3 regions of the Ruegeria sp. BE9 genome follow, and region 2 is predicted to be linked to each of the others. Evidence: riboswitches for the same ligand, from Rfam matches in the RefSeq annotation. Region 2 holds a riboswitch; each other region holds the start of a gene.
What was found. Region 2 has a riboswitch for cobalamin ahead of ACR0EO_RS14660 (DUF4198 domain-containing protein). Riboswitches for the same ligand answer to the same signal wherever they lie in the genome.
Positions count from the first base shown of each region.

Region 1: it holds a riboswitch for cobalamin, as region 2 does, so the genes downstream of both, nrdH (glutaredoxin-like protein NrdH) here and ACR0EO_RS14660 (DUF4198 domain-containing protein) in region 2, are expected to answer to the same signal.
Region 3: it holds a riboswitch for cobalamin, as region 2 does, so the genes downstream of both, ACR0EO_RS19345 (aromatic ring-hydroxylating oxygenase subunit alpha) here and ACR0EO_RS14660 (DUF4198 domain-containing protein) in region 2, are expected to answer to the same signal.

Region 1 covers NZ_JBQFTS010000009.1:23,781-30,267, forward strand. The annotation lists gene nrdF (class 1b ribonucleoside-diphosphate reductase subunit beta) at 1-340, opposite strand, end outside; gene nrdE (class 1b ribonucleoside-diphosphate reductase subunit alpha) at 352-2,475, opposite strand; gene nrdI (class Ib ribonucleoside-diphosphate reductase assembly flavoprotein NrdI) at 2,457-2,870, opposite strand; gene nrdH (glutaredoxin-like protein NrdH) at 2,886-3,107, opposite strand; cobalamin riboswitch at 3,191-3,382, opposite strand; gene ACR0EO_RS19380 (LysR substrate-binding domain-containing protein) at 3,821-4,699, opposite strand; gene ACR0EO_RS19385 (SDR family oxidoreductase) at 4,816-5,565, shown strand; gene ACR0EO_RS19390 (ectoine synthase) at 5,583-5,975, shown strand; gene ACR0EO_RS19395 (ROK family transcriptional regulator) at 6,226-6,487, opposite strand, start outside.
Region 2 covers NZ_JBQFTS010000005.1:94,644-101,130, forward strand. The annotation lists gene ACR0EO_RS14635 (hypothetical protein) at 1-189, shown strand, start outside; gene ACR0EO_RS14640 (invasion associated locus B family protein) at 208-687, shown strand; gene ACR0EO_RS14645 (OmpA family protein) at 815-1,339, shown strand; gene ACR0EO_RS14650 (DMT family transporter) at 1,406-2,257, opposite strand; gene ACR0EO_RS14655 (ArsR/SmtB family transcription factor) at 2,382-3,089, shown strand; cobalamin riboswitch at 3,414-3,611, shown strand; gene ACR0EO_RS14660 (DUF4198 domain-containing protein) at 3,742-4,527, shown strand; gene cbiM (cobalt transporter CbiM) at 4,531-5,142, shown strand; gene ACR0EO_RS14670 (cobalt ABC transporter permease) at 5,139-5,699, shown strand; gene cbiQ (cobalt ECF transporter T component CbiQ) at 5,699-6,478, shown strand; gene ACR0EO_RS14680 (energy-coupling factor ABC transporter ATP-binding protein) at 6,475-6,487, shown strand, end outside.
Region 3 covers NZ_JBQFTS010000009.1:15,995-22,481, reverse strand. The annotation lists gene ACR0EO_RS19350 (FAD-binding oxidoreductase) at 1-865, opposite strand, end outside; gene ACR0EO_RS19345 (aromatic ring-hydroxylating oxygenase subunit alpha) at 871-2,124, opposite strand; cobalamin riboswitch at 2,207-2,410, opposite strand; gene ACR0EO_RS19340 (DMT family transporter) at 2,595-3,557, opposite strand; gene ACR0EO_RS19335 (nitroreductase family protein) at 3,567-4,181, opposite strand; gene ACR0EO_RS19330 (LysR family transcriptional regulator) at 4,335-5,222, shown strand; gene ACR0EO_RS19325 (LysR family transcriptional regulator) at 5,394-6,296, opposite strand; gene ACR0EO_RS19320 (MBL fold metallo-hydrolase) at 6,427-6,487, shown strand, end outside.

The sequences.
Region 1 (6,487 bases), on a different contig from region 2:
AAAAGATCGAGGAATAGCTACGCGCGTGCACCGCCTCCATAAAGGCGATGTTGGTCAGCACCGCCTCTTCATGCGGAGTGACAGCATCCGGCATCAGAGCAGGGGCACCGACAGTGTTCTGGATCGTGTCCAGCAGGGTCAGGCCGGTGAAGACACGGATGGTCAGTTGCTTTTCGTGGTCGGTCAGCGTGGCCCAGCTCTGGATGTCGTTGGACAGCGGCACCTTTTCCGGCAGCCAAAAGTTGACTGTCAGGCGGTTCCAGACCTCAAGGTCCTTGTCATCCTCCAGCCGGTTCCAGTTGATGGCGCGGGGAATCTTGGTTTGGATCATGTCTTTCATATCGTTTCCCCTTACAACGAGCAGGATACGCAGCCCTGCACCTCGGTCCCTTCAAGGGCTTCCTGGCGCAGTCGCACGTAATAGATGGTTTTGATGCCTTTCTTCCACGCATAGATTTGTGCGCGGTTGATATCGCGGGTAGTGGCTTCGGCCGGGAAGAACAGGGTAAGTGAAAGGCCCTGATCCACGTGTTCGGTGGCCGCAGCATAGGTGTCGATCAGCGCTTCAGGGCCGATCTCATAGGCATCACGGTAGTATTCGAGGTTGTCGTTATCCATGAAGGCCGCCGGGTAATAGACGCGGCCGATCTTGCCCTCTTTCCGGATTTCGATCTTGGACACGATCGGGTGGATCGAGGAGGTTGAGTTGTTGATGTAGCTGATCGAGCCAGTCGGCGGTACCGCCTGCAGGTTGCGGTTAAATAGGCCGTGTTTGATCACGTCGGCCTTCAACGCCGCCCAATCGTCGCGCGTTGGCAGGGTCATGCCATCGAACAATGCCTTGACCCGATCGCTTTCGGGTAGCCAGTCACGGGTGGTGTATTTGTCGAAGAACGCACCCGAGGCATAATCCGATTTCTCGAACCCTTTGAAGGACGCGTTGCGTTCCTTGGCCAGATCGCAGGACGTACGGATCGCGTGATAGGCCATAGCCGCGAAGTACACAGATGTGAACTCGACACCCTCTGGCGAGCCATAGTGGATATGTTCGCGGGCAAGGAACCCGTGCAGGTTCATCTGCCCCAGACCGATCGCGTGGCTTTCATCATTGCCCCGACGCACCGACGGCACCGAGTCAATCGCTGACATCTCGGACACCGCCGTCAGTGCGCGGATCGCAGCGCCAACAGTGCCGCCCAGATCGCCGCCATCCATTGTCTTGGCAATATTCAGAGAGCCGAGGTTGCAGGAGATATCCGTTCCCAGATGGGAATAGCTGAGGTCATCGTTGAACTCGGACGCCTCATTCACCTGCAGAATTTCGGAACACAGGTTCGACATGTTGATCCGGCCCGCGATGGGGTTCATCCGGTTCACCGTGTCTTCGAACATCACGTAAGGGTAGCCGGATTCGAACTGAATCTCGGCAATGGTCTGGAAAAACTCGCGAGCGTTGACCTTTGATTTGCGGATGCGCTTGTCATCGACCATCTCGTTGTACTTCTCAGTGACCGAGATTTCCGAGAACGGCACGCCATAGACCTTTTCCACATCATGCGGCGAGAAAAGGTACATATCGGCGTTCTTTTTCGCCAGCTCAAAGGTGATGTCGGGGATCACCACGCCAAGGCTCAGCGTTTTGATGCGGATTTTCTCATCCGCGTTTTCGCGCTTGGTGTCGAGGAACCGCATGATGTCCGGGTGGTGGGCGTTCAGATAGACCGCGCCAGCTCCTTGCCGCGCACCCAGCTGGTTGGCGTAGGAGAAGCTGTCTTCCAGCAGTTTCATCACAGGGATCACGCCAGAGGATTGGTTCTCAATCCCTTTGATCGGGGCGCCATGCTCGCGGATGTTGGTCAGCAACAGTGCAACGCCACCGCCGCGCTTGGACAGCTGCAGGGCTGAGTTGATGCCGCGCCCGATGCTCTCCATGTTGTCTTCCAGACGCAGTAAGAAGCACGAGATTAGTTCGCCGCGTGAGGCCTTGCCCGCGTTCAGAAAGGTCGGGGTAGCGGGCTGGAAACGGCCAGCTAACATTTCTTCCATGAAGGACACGGCCAGCGCCTCATCGCCACGCGCTAGAGCCAGCGCGGTCATGACAACGCGATCCTCATAACGTTCGAGGTACCTTTGTCCGTCACGAGTTTTCAGGGTGTACGAGGTGTAATACTTGAATGCGCCCAGAAAGGTCGGGAACCGGAATTTCTTTGCATAGGCCGCATCCCAGATCTTGCGCATGAAGTTCTTGGAATACTGGTCCAGAACGGCCTCTTCATAATAGCCCTCGGAAACCAGATACCCCAGCTTTTCATCCAGCGAGTGGAAGAATACTGTGTTCTGGTTCACATGCTGCAGGAAGTACTGCCGCGCGGCCATACGGTCGGCGTCGAAGCGGATCTTCCCCTCACTATCATAGAGGTTCAGCATCGCATTCAGCGCGTGATAGTCCTGCTCATTTACGCTGCTGTCGAGCATTGGTTTCTCCCTAATCTCTCAAGCCCTGCGCGGACGCGGGCGATGTCTGTTTCGGTGCCGGCCAGTTCAAAGGAATAGAGCAGCGGCACCTTGCATTTCTGCGCGATGATGCGACCGGCCAAAGCGTAGGTCGCACCGAAATTCCGATTTCCGGTGCCAATCACCCCTACGATTCCAGCGCGTCGGAGGGGATCGTTCAGGAACTGGATCACCTGTTTAGGAACTGCTCCGCGACCTTCGCAATCGGCATAAGTTGGGCACATTAAAACATATGGGCTTCTGGGTTCAGGCTGCTGATCCACCTCTATCGGAATGCGTAAAGAAGGCAGGCCCAGCCGCGTAACAAAGCGGTGGGTGTTTCCCGATTTCGATGAGAAATAGACCAGCGCCGGGATCGGCGCGGTCACGGATCAGGCCAGTTGGGCGATCATGTCCGGGCGAAAGCCAGACCAGTGATCGCTGCCTGCGATTACGACTGGTGCCTGACGATAGCCCAGCTCGGTCACATGGGTCATCGCGCTGTCGTCTTCGGTCAGGTCGACGACGTCATATATAATGCCTTTTGCGTCCAGCGCGCGGGTGGTGGCGGTGCATTGTACACAGGCGGGTTTGGAATATACGGTAATGCTCATTGGTCCTCTGTCCTTTTAATCAAAGCCGAGGACGTCACGGGTAATAAGTTCCCGATGCGCGCCCCCGAACCCTCCGTTCGTGGTTATCGTCTACGCCTGCGGCAGGTCTCCTGGCTCGCGGATCAATGTTCGGACTGGCCTTCCCAAAAGGAAACTTTCAGTGGCATATTCAGCCGAACTCTCCGCTTACAGTTGCGGGGGCAGCGCCGGAATTTCACCGGTTTCCCTCTTAGCTTTCGACATGAATCGAAAGAACCGAAGCAACACCATATTGGGTTTGGTGGTGATGGTTTGTCAACATATTGGGTGAGGCAGCTTGAGGATTCTTTTGACTTGCTAACATCGTGATATTCAAAATAGTGCGCGTGATCCGGCGCGTTGCAGGGACGAGAAACAAGCCTTTATTTGCTTGATGCCTTATAAAACCGTTTAGTCACAGCGCAATCTGCAAGGAATTGACTGCGTAGTTTTAGGTCGTCATTAGGCAATTGGTTTCTTCTGAGACGAGGGCGAAAGGTCGGCGGGCTTTACCGTTCAATTCGCGGTGGACAACAGTCATGAACGATTTGGCCAAAAGTGCAGTTTGGTGGAGTTCAGATCCCGCAAATTGATTGACGGCGCAAACGTTACAATCGCCAGTACGACGCAAAACCTACAAGACCGGACCTATGTACCGCGAAGGCAAGCCGGGTTGTACCTTGTGGATACAAAGCTCAGATGGACATGAGCCATTTTTTGAAAATTCTAACTGTGACTCGTTCCTGATCGCCGGGTCGGCAGACGAAATACAATCCGCGGTCCAGAGGAACATTGCTTTGATCGAGACGGGTCAGTCGGCCAAGCTTTAAGTCCCTCTCCGCCAAAAGGTGTCTGGCCAACGCAACGCCTTGCCCATCAATCGCAGCTTCCAAGAGAACAGCACTATCCACGTATTTTATGCTCTGTGCGTTGATGCGTTCGGGGTTCAATCCAACTTGCTCGGCCCAGCTTTCCCATCCGACGTTAAATGCATCGTGTAAGAGGGGAAGGTTGGCGATGTCTTCGGCGCTCAAGGGCAAGTCTGTTTTCTCAACAAGTGAGGGCGCGGCTACGACAATCAATTCCTCTTGTCTAATTTTCTCATGATAGAGCCCGTCCCAGCCGGGTTCTCCAAACCTCAGAGCTACATCGACCTCAGATGTGTCGAAGTTCGCAAGGGCATCGTTCGTGTCCAGCAACAAGGCAATACCCGGATGCTTCTGTTGAAATGAACTCAGTAACGGCACAAGCCATTTGAGCGCCAGTGAAGTGGATAATGAAACTGTAAGCGACTGTCGGTGATGTAGCCGCTTCACATCCATTACGCCCAGTTGTAGCGCTGAAAACGCCCCGCGTGTCGATTGATACAGGCGTTCTCCGGCTTTGGTCAGTTCAACGCCATTGGGGCGGCGATGAAAGAGCGAGACGCCGAGATGAAGTTCTAGCAGTTTAATCTGCCGACTGATCGCCCCGTGAGTGACGTTCAGAACATTCGCTGCCTTGGTCACGTTGGAGTGGGTTGCGGTTTCGTCAAAGGCCTGAAGGGCGCGAAGGTGTCTGAGGTTCTCTGCCATGTGAGAAAAACTAACAGGAGGAACCTAAAAACTCGATAGGGCAACTGAAAGCCTGAGAGTTACAATGACTTCAGTTTGAAAAACCTCACACAATGCGTCCGAAGAAAGGAGACACCATGCCCGAAGTCAAAGTCGCGCTGATGACAGGTACAGGACAAGGGATCGGCCGGGGCTGCGCCATTGAGATGGCAAAGGCAGGCTATAAAGTTTCTCTGATGTCCCCGTCCAATCGGTCCGTGGAATTGGCGGAAGAACTTGGGGGCATTGGCCGCCGTGGCTCTGTTCTGGATGTGGGTGACTTGCAGGCAATGATCGACGACACCATGAGCAAGTATGGACGGATTGATGCAATTGTCAGCAACATGGGTCATGGAGGAACGGTACCCGAAGCCATCAAGACAGTGGGCTTCGATCCTGATTTTGACGGGCCCCTCTTGGAGCTAAGCGACGAGCTTTGGCACGAAAGTTTGGATATGTATGTACTGAACGTTGTGAAGATTGCTCGCATTGTTACGCCCATATTGATCGAACAAGGCGGGGGTGCTTTCGTAAACATCTCATCCATGAATACGGTCGAACCGCGAGCACCTTATCCTATGAGCATGTTACGGGGTGCTTTGCACAGCTTCTCAAAGCTTTACGGGGATCGTTATGCGCGGCACAACATTCGCATGAACAACCTGCTCCCGGGATTCTGCGAAAACGTAAACCTGTCCGAACAAGCCCGACGGGAAATTCCTGCTCAGCGGCCCGCAACCTTTAAGGAAATTGGACAGGCTTGCGTGTTTCTAGCCAGTGAAGGTGCCCGGTATATAAACGGACAGAGTATACTATCCGATGGCGGGATGAATCGTGCGGTACGATAGCAAAAAGGCAATGAAAGATGATTGTAAGGGCGCTCAAAGAGATCCTGGGTACGGAACGAGATGTTTCTGGTCCGGGTTGGGAGAGTAGACGGTTGTTGCTTGCCTCTGATGGCATGGGATTTTCGCTGACGGATACGATCATCAAACAGGGCGAAGAGCTCGAGCTTGAATACACCCACCATCTAGAGGCGTGCTACTGCATCGAGGGCAGGGGGCAGATTAGGGCGCTCGGCGATGAAACCTGGCATTCCCTCGAGCCATTTACTCTCTATGCCTTGGACCAACATGACCGGCATTTGGTGAAAGCGACAGATGCTGACTTGAGGCTCGTCTGCGTATTCAATCCGCCACTCAGCGGGCGTGAAGTACACCGAAAGGACGGTAGCTATGCGCCGATTGCCTCACAATGAGTTCTTCCTGTGGCTAGCAAAAGTCTTACACCCTGTCTTTTTTTCGCTGAAAACACAAAACGCAGATGTTTACAGGGTTCTTAAGTCCGGTGCGGCATCAGCGTGAAATAAAACGAAGTGAATTCAGATAACCAATCTTAGAACGTTCCGGGTTTTGGTGCGCATCACAGAAGCAAAATTCTGGAGAAGCGCTGATAGCAGAATCTGGGGCCCATCGTTTTTCTGGGAGTTTCAATGCGAGGAACTTCCATTACATCCCCGAAAGCCCTGCGTTTGTATTCAAAAGAAACTGGCGGAAAATCGGGCTGCTTGCCGCCCCAATGCCACGGGCGTTTTCTCCAACCGAAGCAGCTTCTACGACCGGAGGAATCAAGCCGCGTTTGTCTTGGTTGATTAAATAACGGCGAACCCTCGATACCAACTCCTCCCGCACTTCCGGCGGGAATGCACCATCGATGAAAATCGCCTCAAAATCGATGACCGCGCAAATAGAGAGTGCAGCTTTGGCCAAT
Region 2 (6,487 bases):
GGTGCAAGTTCTTCTGACGGTGGTTTCTCGAACACCAGTTACGTCGGGGATACACACGGGTTGGTTTCTGCCCAGCTGGGACTGTACGCTTTGGACGACAGCAGTTTTATTAACCTGAGCATCGACCACATGTTCGGGGACTCGACCGAGTCCCTGCAGGTTGGTCTTGGGGTTGGGGTAGAGTTTTAAGGCATGAGGAACAGCAGAATGAAAAAATGGATATGCGCAGTGGGCCTGGGGTTAGGGGCCGCGCTTCCCGTAGCCGCACAAGAGGCCGCAGCCCCGCCATGGTCGGTCAGTTGCAGTAATCTGGTCAACGGCACCGAGTTGATCTGCGAAATGACACAGAGCATTGTCCTGAGCGAAAATAATCAGCGGCTTGCTTCTGTCGCGCTCATCAAATCCGCGGGCAATGATGAAACCGAAGCAGTGCTGACTCTGCCCTTTGGTTTGCTCTTTTCGGAGGGTTTGATTGCGAGTGTTGATGACACTGAAGTTGCGCGTTTGGAGTATCTGACCTGCGAAGCACAGGGTTGTTTTGCGCGTTCTCCGGTTTCAGCCGAGTGGATGTCTGCAATGCGGGCTGGAAAGCAGATGACAATCCAAGCCAAAAATCGGGTTGGTGAACCAATTTCGTTTGGTTTTGATCTCGCCGGTTTCAGCCAAGTTTCTGACCTCTTACCCTAACCAATCACCGGGTTTTGAAACAGTGATGTGCACGTCGGGCGGGTGCTTGACAGCATGACCAACGGTCTTTGAGTTGAGTCGATCAGTTGTTCCATCAGCACCACGCCGTGTCTGAAGGGCAGAGCTTTTGAAAGCGGTTGATAGTTACAAACCGACCGTGGCCGTTGGCTTTACCGATGCCGTTGGTTCATCCGGGTACAATCAGGATCTGGGTCAAAGGCGCGCAAACACTGTAGCAGCTGCTTTGGTCGCAGAAGGCGTGTCTGTTGATCAGATCGGAAACGTTTCAAGCCGCGGAAAGACGGACCTGCTTATCGAAGTTGCAACGGCGGACCGCCGTAACCGCCGCGTCACAGTTGGTTTGGCCGAGATTCTTTCGGCCTGTCGCAGCTATCGCGATGTCCAGTTGTCCAGTGCGTCGATTGGCGACGAGTTGGAGGGCGATCTGGTGAACAGGCTTGAGGTGGCCGCGTCGCAGCTTTCTCAGCTGACTAATACCGGCCAAATCGGCCCGGCGTTCCAAATGGCGGGAGCCGCTCGCGAGGATTGCGGGACAGCAGCGGGCCTTAATGCGGATTCTGTTCGGAAGGTCGAGTATTCAAAACGCTGTTTCTGTAGCTTTGCCAGACTCGAGGCGGCTTTGGGAAGCTAACCCAATCAGCGCCTTGCTTTCGATTTGGTAGGGCCTGCAAACTGGGGGCAGTATGAACAGTGCCGTCTATTTTTGATTTTGGGCAGCCAGCAACACGGCAATCATGACCAGAATACCTCCCGCGATGGTTCGACCATTGGGAACCTCGGCTAGAATGAGAAAGGCCAAAACCGGTGCCAGGGGTACTTCCATTGTGCTGAGCAAGGCCGTCTGCCCGGATGGCATGCGCTTCGCTCCTTCGGCCAAAGTGACCGAAGCGATTGCAAAGATGAGCCCAAATGCGCTTAACGTGAGGATTTCGTGTAACGGGATGCTTAAAGGGTTTCCAAGAACCAAACCGATCGGCAAGAGCAAGATCGATGACAGTGCTGAAGGGCCCGCACCAGGGGTCGAGGGGTATTTTCGGTAGATCACCATCAACAGCGCCATAGCGAAGGCCATGAATAGCGCCAGAACGTCACCCCGCACGTTGACTTGACCCAGTGACCCGGAAACGATGATTGCCACGCCTGCCAGAGCCACTAATGAGCCAATTACTATTTCACGCGAAGCTTTTTCACCCATCCATAGCCAAGCTAGAAACGCCGCCAGTAGAGGGGATATCGCGTATATCAGCGATACATTTGCAATGGTTGTCAGTTTGAAAGCAGCAATGAAAGCGGACGTTCCCAATGCCCCAACTATAGCGACTGCGAGGCCACTCACGCGCATGTCATGAAAGTTCTCACGGAGCGCCCCGCGATGCGAAATCCAAAGCACGGTAAAGACGGCCGAAAAAGCTCCCCGCCAGAAGATGATGTCCCAAGGCGCCGCCTGCACGCCTTTGGAAAACAACCCAGCTGTACTGAAAGTAACCGCCGAAATAGTGACCAGAACGATGCCCATTCTGTGGTGAGGTTGAAGTACTCTGGTAGTCATTTCGTTTATCCTCACCCACTGTTCTAGCTCTTAACGGTTTGATGCGGACGCCTAGAGCCAATCAACCTGTGTTTCAGAGGTCTATAGGTTGACCGACAGGGCATGTTTCGGATATTTCCGAAGTATGTATGATGAACCTCCGATGTCCCGTGTCGGCGCGTTGATCGGTTCGCCAGCGCGCGCTTTGATGCTGACAGAATTGTTTGATGGCAGGGCTTTGACCGCGACCGAACTTGCGGGTGTTGCTGGTGTTTCAGCCGCCACTGCAAGCGAGCACCTCGGGCTTTTGCTTGCTGGCGGTTTGGTGTCGCGAGAGAAAAGTGGAAGACACAATTACTACAGGTTAGCTTCGCCCGAGATCGCTAATGCGCTGGAACAGCTTGCGGTGCAGACAGCACAAATTGATCCCGGTGTGCCAGCCAAACCAAAGGTGCGAACGCCCATTCAGGATGCGCGCATGTGTTATGATCACATCGCTGGTCGTCTGGGCGTCGCGATTGCGGATGCGTTGGTGGAAAATGGCTCCTTGGTTCCTTTGGACAGTGATTACGATCTGACACCAAAAGGGGTGGCGATGTTTACGTCCCTTGGAATTGATGTGTCGGACTTGCGTACTTCGAAGCGGCTGTTTGCTCGCCAATGTCTGGATTGGAGTGAACGCCGTCACCACGTTGCAGGAGCGGTAGGTGCGGCGGTGGCTGAACTGGCTTTCGAGAGAAGCTGGATAATCCGAACCAAAGAACGCAGAGTTCTTTCGGTAACTCCCAAAGGGCAGAAGGAAATGAAGGATTTTCTGGGCGTAAGACTCCACTTAGATAAAGCGATGCGATAGGGCGTTCCTCGATTCTCACCACTGCTAATCCCGATGGTGGTCAAATCGAACAGTGGGTTCACCGCATTGACCTCAAAGCCCTTCATTTAAAGGGTTCGTCGGCATCAATGCGCCACTTTACATTCAACTGTTTTGCTTACTCCTGATGCTGCCAAATCCGGCCAAGCTTGCTGTTATGATTGAATTAATCGCGCTTACACAGACTTGGTTAAGGCACGAGCGCTAATTGGTTGACGTTTCTTGCCCGAACGTTGGGGTATTCTGCCCCGGCTTTTTCCTGCTCCTGATGCAAAAGTTTGTTGACTGAGAACAGCAATGTCTGGCAAGCCGCTCGGCATGTCCGGTTCCGGAGCTCGCTTTGGAATCAATAGGGAATGCGGTGAGGGTTTTGGCCCAATTCCGCAACTGCACCCGCAACTGTAGGCGGCGAGCAGGGCTGATACGCCACTGAGGGTACTCGGGAAGGCCAGTCCAACGCTTAGACCCGCAAGTCAGGAGACCTGCCGGACATGTGCTCCCATTAGGAGCACTCCTAATCGGCGACGGGATGTTCGCGGACCGGGATGCTTAATTAAGCACAACGGCCTTGGACCCCCTCAGTCACAACGCATTTCGTGCCGGGAATGGCGCGATGGGACAAGGACGAATTTACATGAAAAAGCTGCTCTGCGCGGCCGCAACCGCTCTGGCGCTACCCGCCATGGCACAGGCGCATTTCCTGCTGGAATACACCACCGAAACCATGATCGAGAAACCAGGTGATGTTCCGGTAAAGCTCATCTTTTGGCACCCGTTCGAGAACGGCCATGTCATGGATCTGGAGAAGCCACAGGAATTCTATGTGATCCACAATGGTGAGAAAACCGACCTGCTGGATACGTTGGAACCCGTGCGTTTTACCGGCGGTGAGAACGAAGGCGCGGCGTTCAAGGGTTCGGTTCCTGTCAAACGCTCGGGTGACTACGTGCTGGTTACCGTTCCTCAGCCCTACTATGAGGAATCCGAGGACATCTACATCCAGCAGCTAACCAAGGCGTTTCTGAACCGCAATGAGCTGCCAACCGACTGGATGAATCCGGTTGGTTTGGCAACCGAGATCATTCCGCTGAACAAGCCAACCAACGTTATCGCGGGTTCAACATTCACCGGCCGCGTATTGGCCGATGGTCAACCGGTAGCAGGTGCCGAGATCGAGATCGAATACATGGCCGCTGAACCAGACATGGACAGCGCGGCGTCATCGACTCCGTCGGTCTCTCCGATGCCAGGTGGCGCTGTGGTCGCCATTTCGGACGATAACGGTTATTTCTCGTTCGGCGTACCGAAAGCGGGTTATTGGGGGTTCGCTGCACTTGGTTCGGGTCCGGCAACCGAACATGAGGGCAAAGAACTCAGCCAGGATGCGGTCATCTGGATCCGCGCCTGGGACATGGAGTAAGAGATGCACATCGTCGACGGAGCCCTTTCCAACCCGGTCGTCATTGGCGGCGCCGTTGCGGCCGCGGGCGGGATTGCTATGGGTCTCAGGTCGCTGGATCTTGATCGCATCCCCACTGCGGGGGTGCTGTCGGCCACCTTCTTCGTGGCTTCCTTGATCCACGTCCCGATCGGTCCGTCGTCGGTGCATTTGATCCTGAATGGCATGGCCGGGCTTTTGCTCGGCTGGGCCGCCTTCCCGGCACTGTTCGTCGGGCTTTTGCTCCAAGCTGTCTTCTTTGGCTTTGGCGGGTTGACGGTATTGGGGATCAACACCCTCAACATTGCGCTGCCTGCAGTTCTGGCCGGAATGCTCTTTGGCCGCCTGATCGCACGCGGAACACCTCTGCATGGCGCGATTTGGGGGGGCGTAGGCGGAGCCTTCGCAATCGCGGCTACAACCGCAATGGTCGCCATTTCGCTGGCCCTGTCGGGTGAGGAATTCCTGCCCGCCGCCAAGCTCGTGTTCTTTGCACATATCCCTGTCATGGCGATCGAAGCGCTGCTGACTGGTTTTGCTGTGTTGCTGGCCCGTAAGGTCAAGCCCGAGCTCTTCCTCAAAGGAGCAACCACATGAAGCATATGGTTCTCATTCTGGCTTTGTGCTGTGCGCCTTTACCGGCGCTGGCGCACAAGGTTATCGCGGGTGTCTTTGCCTCCGGTGACTCGATAGAAGGAGAACTGGGGTTCTCGAATGGTGACATGGCAAGTGACACCGAGGTTGTCGTGAGCGGACCGGACGGAACCGAATTGGGCCGTGTGGTCACAGACGGCGATGGCTTCTTTATCTACAAACCGACCTTAGCCGTTACGCATACTTTCTTTGCGGATCTCGGCGCCGGTCATATCGCTGAAATCGTCATGCCTGCCCAAGAAGTCGCGGAAATCATGGGTGTCGAGGCTATAGTAACACCCACCGCAACAGCCTCAACGACCGATGCAGCGTCATTTAACGCAGAACAGCAACAGATGATTGCTAAAGTGGTCCGCGATGAGATGCGCCCCCTGCGCCGCGAGATCGCAGCCTACCGTGAGCAAAACGATCTACAGACCATCCTTGGCGGGATTGGCTATATTGCCGGTTTATTCGGGCTTGGCTTTTACCTCGCCGCGCGCAGGAAGTTGGCCGCCTGATGGCGCACGCACTGGGACCTCGTGAAAAGACACTGTCTGAGGCAGGTGTACAGCGCGAAGGCCTCATCAGCCCGCTCGATCCGCGTGTGCGGATCGTGATGGCGGTGATCTTTGCGATTGTGACCGTTTCGTTGTGGTCTATTCCCGCGCTTATTGCCGCATTTACGGTTTCCCTTTCCCTTCTCGCGATGTCACGTCTGCCTTGGCGGAAAACGCTGAAACGCATGGCCATGATGGACGGGTTCATCATTTTCATGCTGGTACTGCTGCCGTTTTCCATGCCCGGTGATCCGATGTTTACCGTTTGGGGTTTCCCGGCCAGCTGGCAGGGCCTGTGGAAAGCAATCGAGATCGCACTCACTGCCAACGCGGTGATCCTGTCCGTGATGGTTCTGGTTGGAACTATGGAGCCTGTCACGCTGGGTCATGCCCTGCATCGGCTACACTGCCCTGAAAAACTCGTGCTTCTGATGATGTTCACTATCCGATACATCGAAGTTCTGCGAGAAGAGTACCTGCGTCTTCGATCTGCTATGAAAGTACGCGGATTTCGCCCGGGGACGAATTGGCATACCTATCGAAGCTTCGGTTATCTGGTTGGTATGATGCTGGTCCGCGCGATCGAACGCTCGGAGCGGATTCTTGCAGCCATGAAATGCCGAGGCTTCTCGGGGCGTATGCTGTTGCTTCAGGACTATAAACTGAGCCACAAGGACATTGTTTTTGCTGTAGGTCTTTGCGTCCTCTGCATTGTCTTGCTCATATGGGACTTCGCATGACTTTGATCG
Region 3 (6,487 bases), on a different contig from region 2:
CTTTGGCAGTCACGCCTGAGGTCGCGAACAGAATCTCGGCGCTGCTGTCTTCGTCCGGGATCAAGTCATCCAGTTCCGGTTGATCGGCCTCGGTTTCCACCGGCGCACCGAAGCTTTCCTGATGGTAGTTGTTCATGTCAAAGCCGAGACCGCCCAGAGCATCGCGTACGGCCTGCATAAACGGCTCGGGTCCGCAGCAATACACCTCGCGTTCAAGGTAATCAGGCGCCATTAGCCCCAGCATTAACTGGTTGAACTGACCTTGATACCCCGTCCATGGGCGGTACCGATCCGGCTCTTCTACAACGAACTTCAGGTCCAAACCGTCGGTGCGGCTGGCCATCTGCTCTAACCGTTGGCGGAAGATGATCTCGGACGGCCGTTTGGCGCAGTTGATGAAGACAACATCCAGATCGCGTCCTTCATCCCACATACAGGTTGTCATCGACATCATCGGGGTAATGCCCGAACCAGCTGAGATAAACAGGTACTTTCCCGCCGCGCTTTGTACGTTGGTAAACAGGCCGGCCGGACCGATAGCCTTAACCCGCATACCGGGTTGCAGGTTTTCCAGCATCCATCGCGTACCGATGCTGTCTGCTTGCGCTTTGGCTGTAATCGTTATCGACCGCGGCCGGGACGGAGATGACGAGATCGTATAGGTTCGATGTACGACACCTCCGGGCTGGTTCGGTGCCGGGATCTCGAGAGTCAGGAACTGACCGGGGTGATAGGCAAACTGCGCCCCAGATGGAGCGCGGAACGAAAAGCTGGCGGTGTTGGGCATCTCGGGCACAACCGAGACACATTCCAGCATCTCACCATCCTGCCAGATGGCCGAAGAGCGCGTGTTCAGGTCTTTCATCAGCCTTACTCCGCCGCCATCGTGTCTGGCGCCAGTCGGGCCGACAACGTGTTGCAATACCAATCCACGAACTGCAGCACGCCAGATTCCTGAATGGGTGAATACGGACCGGGCACATAGGCCGGGCTGTTGATGCCCCGCTGGTTGTCCTCGACCACCTGACGGTCTTCGTCATTGGTGGCGACCCATACTTCGGTCAGACGTTTCACGTCATAGTCAACGCCTTCAACCGCGTCCTTGTTGACCAGCCATTTGGTTGTGACCTCAGTCTCAGTCGGGCTGATCGGAGTGACGCGGAAAACGATCGAGTGGTCGGCGAGGAAGTGGTTCCACGTGGTCGGATAGTGGAATTTCAGAAGCGATCCCGCGTCCGCAAAGGGCGAACGGCCCAACCAGCGGCGTACGGCGGACTTTCCGTCCATCGTATAGCTCTCAGCGCCTTCTTTCAGAGGCATACGAGCAAGACGGTATTGGCCGTCGTCATTAAGGTAGAACTGTGATGGCATGCCCGCATCCTGGCAGCGGTCGAAATGGGCCTGCATGTAGGCTGGCGTTTCACCACCTTCGATCCCTGTCACACCCGGATCATCTGGGAAGGTCCGACACAGAGCGGGATGGTTGCCGCCACAGTGATAGCACTCGCGGTTGTTTTCCCAGACCAGCTTCCAGTTGCCGTTCTCGATGATTGAGCTTTCAAAGGCGACCTTGGCATTTCCCAGATCATGCGGCTCAAGATACGGGCGCGCAATACTGGCGAACGTGTCGAAATCGGGAGCTTCATGTGCCAGGCAGATATAGACCAACCCGGCAAGCTCACGGCAATGGACAGTCTTTAAACCATGCTGTTTGGGATCAAAGTCCGGCCCCATATCACGGGCCCACAGCAACGAGCCGTCAAGCTCATAGGTCCATTGGTGATACGGGCAAACCAGCTTAGGCGCATTGCCTTTTGCAGCTTTGCAAATGATCGACCCACGATGGCGGCACGTGTTGTGATATGCCCGGATCTGGTTGTCAGCGCCGCGTACAATGATGACGCGATATGCCCCGACGTTGTAAGTGACGTAGTCACCTGCTTTCACCAGCTCGCACGCCGGAATGGCAAACAGCCACTCTCGATAATGAATGGTTTCTAAATCGGTCTGAAAAATCTCTGGATCGGTGTAAAACGCCTGTTCCAGAGCGTAGCCTGGGTTTCGACGCGCCAACAGGCTTTGAATGCTGTTCACTTCTGGCTCTCCTACCGCGCCCCGCGGCATTGCTTGGGCAGATGACAAGGAGGTACCGTCCGGAGTCGCGCGAGGATCACGTCCGAAACCAGTGCCCCCACCGCCACCCGCGGTTTGACATATATGCGAGGCTGGTTTCCGGACTTGAAAGGGGCTTACGCCCGGTTTCGACACCTTCCCGGGATCCTCGTCCCAGTGGTTGATTGTCGAACCTGACCTTCCTTACCGTTGCGGGGGCAGTGCCGGATTTACACCGGCTTCCCAATTCTCCACTGCCTAAGACTCAGACAGCGGCACCTCACGATTTCAGGATACTTTTGATCCACTTTGGCGCTGAAATACTTGCGACATTTCCAGAAGCAAAACAGACATGAGGAATGTCTATTCAATACGAAAGAAGAGCTGAAACGCACGTTCCCAGATGTCACCCGGCCGAAATCGAAATTCGTTGCGGCCGGGACTGATTTTCCTTTGAGGCCTGGCAGCCCGCTTGTAGCTCTTTAGGCCGACGGGCAGGGGTTTGACTCTATTCTCCCTCTTCTAGCCTTCAGGTTAGATTGCAAAACGATGGTTGCTACGAGCACCAACATCACGCCGGGCCACGTCGCGAGAGGTGGCAAGGAATCTCCAAAGGCCAGTCCGATGAAAAGAACCAGCGCAGGATTCAGAAATGTATAAGCTGCAACGCGCGTCGGCCCGATCCTGGTCGTGCTCCACTGGAATGCGAAGAACGTAACGATCGTGGTGAATATCGACAGATAGGTGATCCCAGCGAACACCTCGAAAGGAATTTCTGACCAACGGATACCACCCAATCTTGGAAACGATAACAGAAGCAACCAAATCGTGCCGGTCGCAAGAATCCAGAAAGTCATTTGCACCATCGGCTCGCCCCGGTGCAACACTTTTACCAGCGTCCCATAGGTTGCAAGCGTGAAAGTACCGGCCAAGAAAACGATATCCCCTGCGCCGAATTCAAGCGCCACGAACGCCCGGGGATCACCTCGGAAAATAACCCAGATCGCCCCGACGGTTCCTATCGGCAATGCAACACGCGCCGACAGAGACATCTTCTCGCGCAATAGTATCGCGGCAATTGTGGCTGTGATTATGGGGTTCAATGCAAAAATCGCCGCCGTATTGAGGGGAGTGGTCATACGCAGGGCAGTAAACATGCACCAAAAGAACGTGACCAACAGGATGCTAAGTAAACCGTATCGCAAAAAGTCAGAAAATGTGGGGAGAGCCAGCCCGTATCGCCATAGTACGATCGGCGCGAACAAAAGCGTCGCCAAGGCAAAGCGAATGAAGGTAAGCACGACACTGTCTAGTCCGCCAGTTATCGCGGCTGCGACCGGAAACGACGTGGCGACCAATAAAGTCGCCGTCAACATCAATCCGTGAACCGGTAAGTTTGAAACTGCCTTGGAGTTTGAGACGGTTTTTATCGCTTGAGACGGCATAACGACCTCCTACTCCGCTGCGATTGTGTTGAAACGGCTGGGGAACGGCCCTGGGTAAGAGATCTGATCCAGTGGCTTACGTCCGCTTGGTGCTTCGCGGTCTTTCAGCTCATCCGGCAGGCGTTCTGCATCGGCTTGACGCCCGATTGCGATCCCGATCTCAATCTGAAAACGTTCTGGCAATTCCAAAACTTGCGACGCACGGTCAAAGACCAGCCCTGCCATCGCATGAGCGGCATACCCAAGTGCCGAGGCCTGAAGTGCGATCTGAACCCAGGCGGCCCCCGCGTCGAAGCTATTGTAGTGCGAAACCTTATTGGGTCGGCCTTCGTTACCCGGCATCACTGTATCCGATACCAAAAAGACCAAAGCCGAGGCATCTGCGGCCCATTTTTGATTGAACGGGTCGAGGAGCGATACAAACGCCGGCCAATGAGCACTGTCCCGCATAGCATAAAGGAACCGCCACGGCTGAACATTGAATGCGGACGGTGCCCAACGACCCGCTTCAAGAATACTAAGAAGATGTGATTCTGGCATCGCGGAGGCGTCATAGGAACGTGGCGACCAGCGAGATAGGAACAGCGGCTCAATAGGGTGGTCCGGGTTTCTTTTGGTGCGCATTTCAGGCTCTCCAATTCGTTTGCTTAGGATTTTCGGTGAGGATGGCGAGCGTGGTTGAAACGCCTAGCCAGTCTCGTACAAGAAATACGCCTGCGCCCTAGAGTATAGAATTCGGAGATTGGTAATATCACTATTCACTGATAGTGAATAACCATGGACCACATGACAGCACTCAACGTATTCCGCACGGTCGTGGAGCATGGCAGTTTTGCAGCCGCCTCTCGCCATCTTGGCTTGTCGCCAGCAGCGGTGAGTAAGAACATCAGCGAATTGGAAACACACCTTTCAACGCGCCTGATCAACCGTACCACACGTCGAATGAGCCTGACTGAAGAAGGATCACTGTACTTCGAACGCGTCGCTCGAATCCTCGAAGACCTCCGGGATGCGGACGAAACACTGCAGGCCACACAGAATACACCCCGCGGACTGTTGCGTGTTAGTGCCCCGGTGACCCTTACACTGACCGGTTTGTCGGATGCAATTCCTGAGTTTTTAAGCCGCTATCCAGACGTATCACTAGATCTGAACCTCGATGACAGGCGGGTCAATCTGGTCGAAGAAGGTTTCGATATTGCCCTACGCGGCAGTGACAGTCTTGAAGACTCCGGTCTTATCGCGCGCAAGCTGATGACCATGGAACATGTGCTATGTGCGGCGCCGGCGTATTTTGAAAACCATGGTCGACCTGAGCGCCCCGAAGATCTTTCTAAGCATAATTGCATTCAGTTCAGCCTGTCGGACCATGCCGCAAAATGGTCTTTTCAGAACGGCGCCCGTTCGGTCAGTATCCCGATTGGTGGACGCTATAAAGTTTCCTCCAGCCTTGCAGTTCGTGATGCCCTTCGCGCTGGGTTTGGGCTTAGCCTGATCCCACGTTTGTATGTTGCAGACGACCTCGCCTCGGGCCGTCTGTGTACAGCATTGGAAGACTGGAAACCGAACGAAACTTCACTTTACGCCGTCTACCCTTCTCGGCGCTATGTCGTCTCGAAGGTTCGAGTTTTCCTCGATTTTCTGGTCGAGGAGTTTTGTGCTTAGCATGGGCATCTTACCCACCCAGTGCTTCAGACGAAAACGCTGCCAATGGTGCGTAGTGTGACCATCCCTTGCAAAGGTTAGCCCTCTTTAAGATCCCTCAGCACATCTTATTTTAGACGACCTGAAACGGACCTGCGCCCTCAAATTACTACGTGGTAGTTTCGCTGTTGCTTATGCCAACTCTTTCCGGGTGTGGTCGGTAAATAGTTGCGAAAACCGTTGCGTTGCAGTCGATCTATACTGTGTCGGCGGGTAAACGGCGTAAATTCCTCCTGACGGGAGTGACCAATCTGGGAGCAACTGAATCAAGGATTTCTCTGCCAGTTCTCTCTTAACGTAGAAGTCCGGAAGGATTGAGATACCCGCAGATTCAAGCGTCATCGATTTGATTGCGGGCGTTACGTCTGCCGACAGCGCTCGCGTCATTTCAACATCGATCGGATCTCTGGCCTCCCCAGAAAACCGCCAGCGCAATGGGGCTAACAAGGCCTGATGCTCGATAAATGGAAAGCTTGGTAAGTCCCTTGGTGTTTTCGGGGCTCCGAACTCTTCGACAATCTTCTCAGTAGCCACGACGATCTGCCGGAAATCCCCCAGTTTTCGAGCGATATTCGCGGAATCGGTTAGCCAGCCGACACGATATGCGATGTCGAAACGTGCTTCGACCGGATCCATTCGCAAGTCACTCAGCGTAAGCTCAACTGTCACTGCGGGGTACATTTTGCGAAACTTGGCCACGACTGGGGCCACATAGTCCGGTCCTAAATCAAGTGGCGCAGTAATACGCAAAGTCCCCGAAGGTTCAGTGCTGCCGCGTCGCACCATTGCATAGGCTTCTTCGGCCTGAGCAACAGACGCTTGCGCCGCCGCATAAAAAGTTTGGCCGGTTTCCGTTAAATTCAGGTGGCGCGAATTACGGACGATCAGTGTCGCCCCCAGCTCTTCTTCGAGATGCTGCAATTGCTTGCTGACAACTGCCTTGCTTACGCGCATGCGATCTGCCGCCGCTGTGATGGTTCCAGCTTCGGCAATTGCAACAAAATACTCCAAACGGTTCAGGTTTGACTTCGCCATCTATTGTCAACTTTTTACTGACGTTAAGTCCTCATAATGCGTATTTAGCTGACAACGTCGACTCCTTATTTGTCTCGCACAAGGCAACCCCGACGATCAAGCAAGGCTGCCCCTGACAAAGGAGATGACAATGAAAGCAATCCTGACCGCCACAACAGCAATGATGATCTCAACGGCTGCGGTAGCCGCTG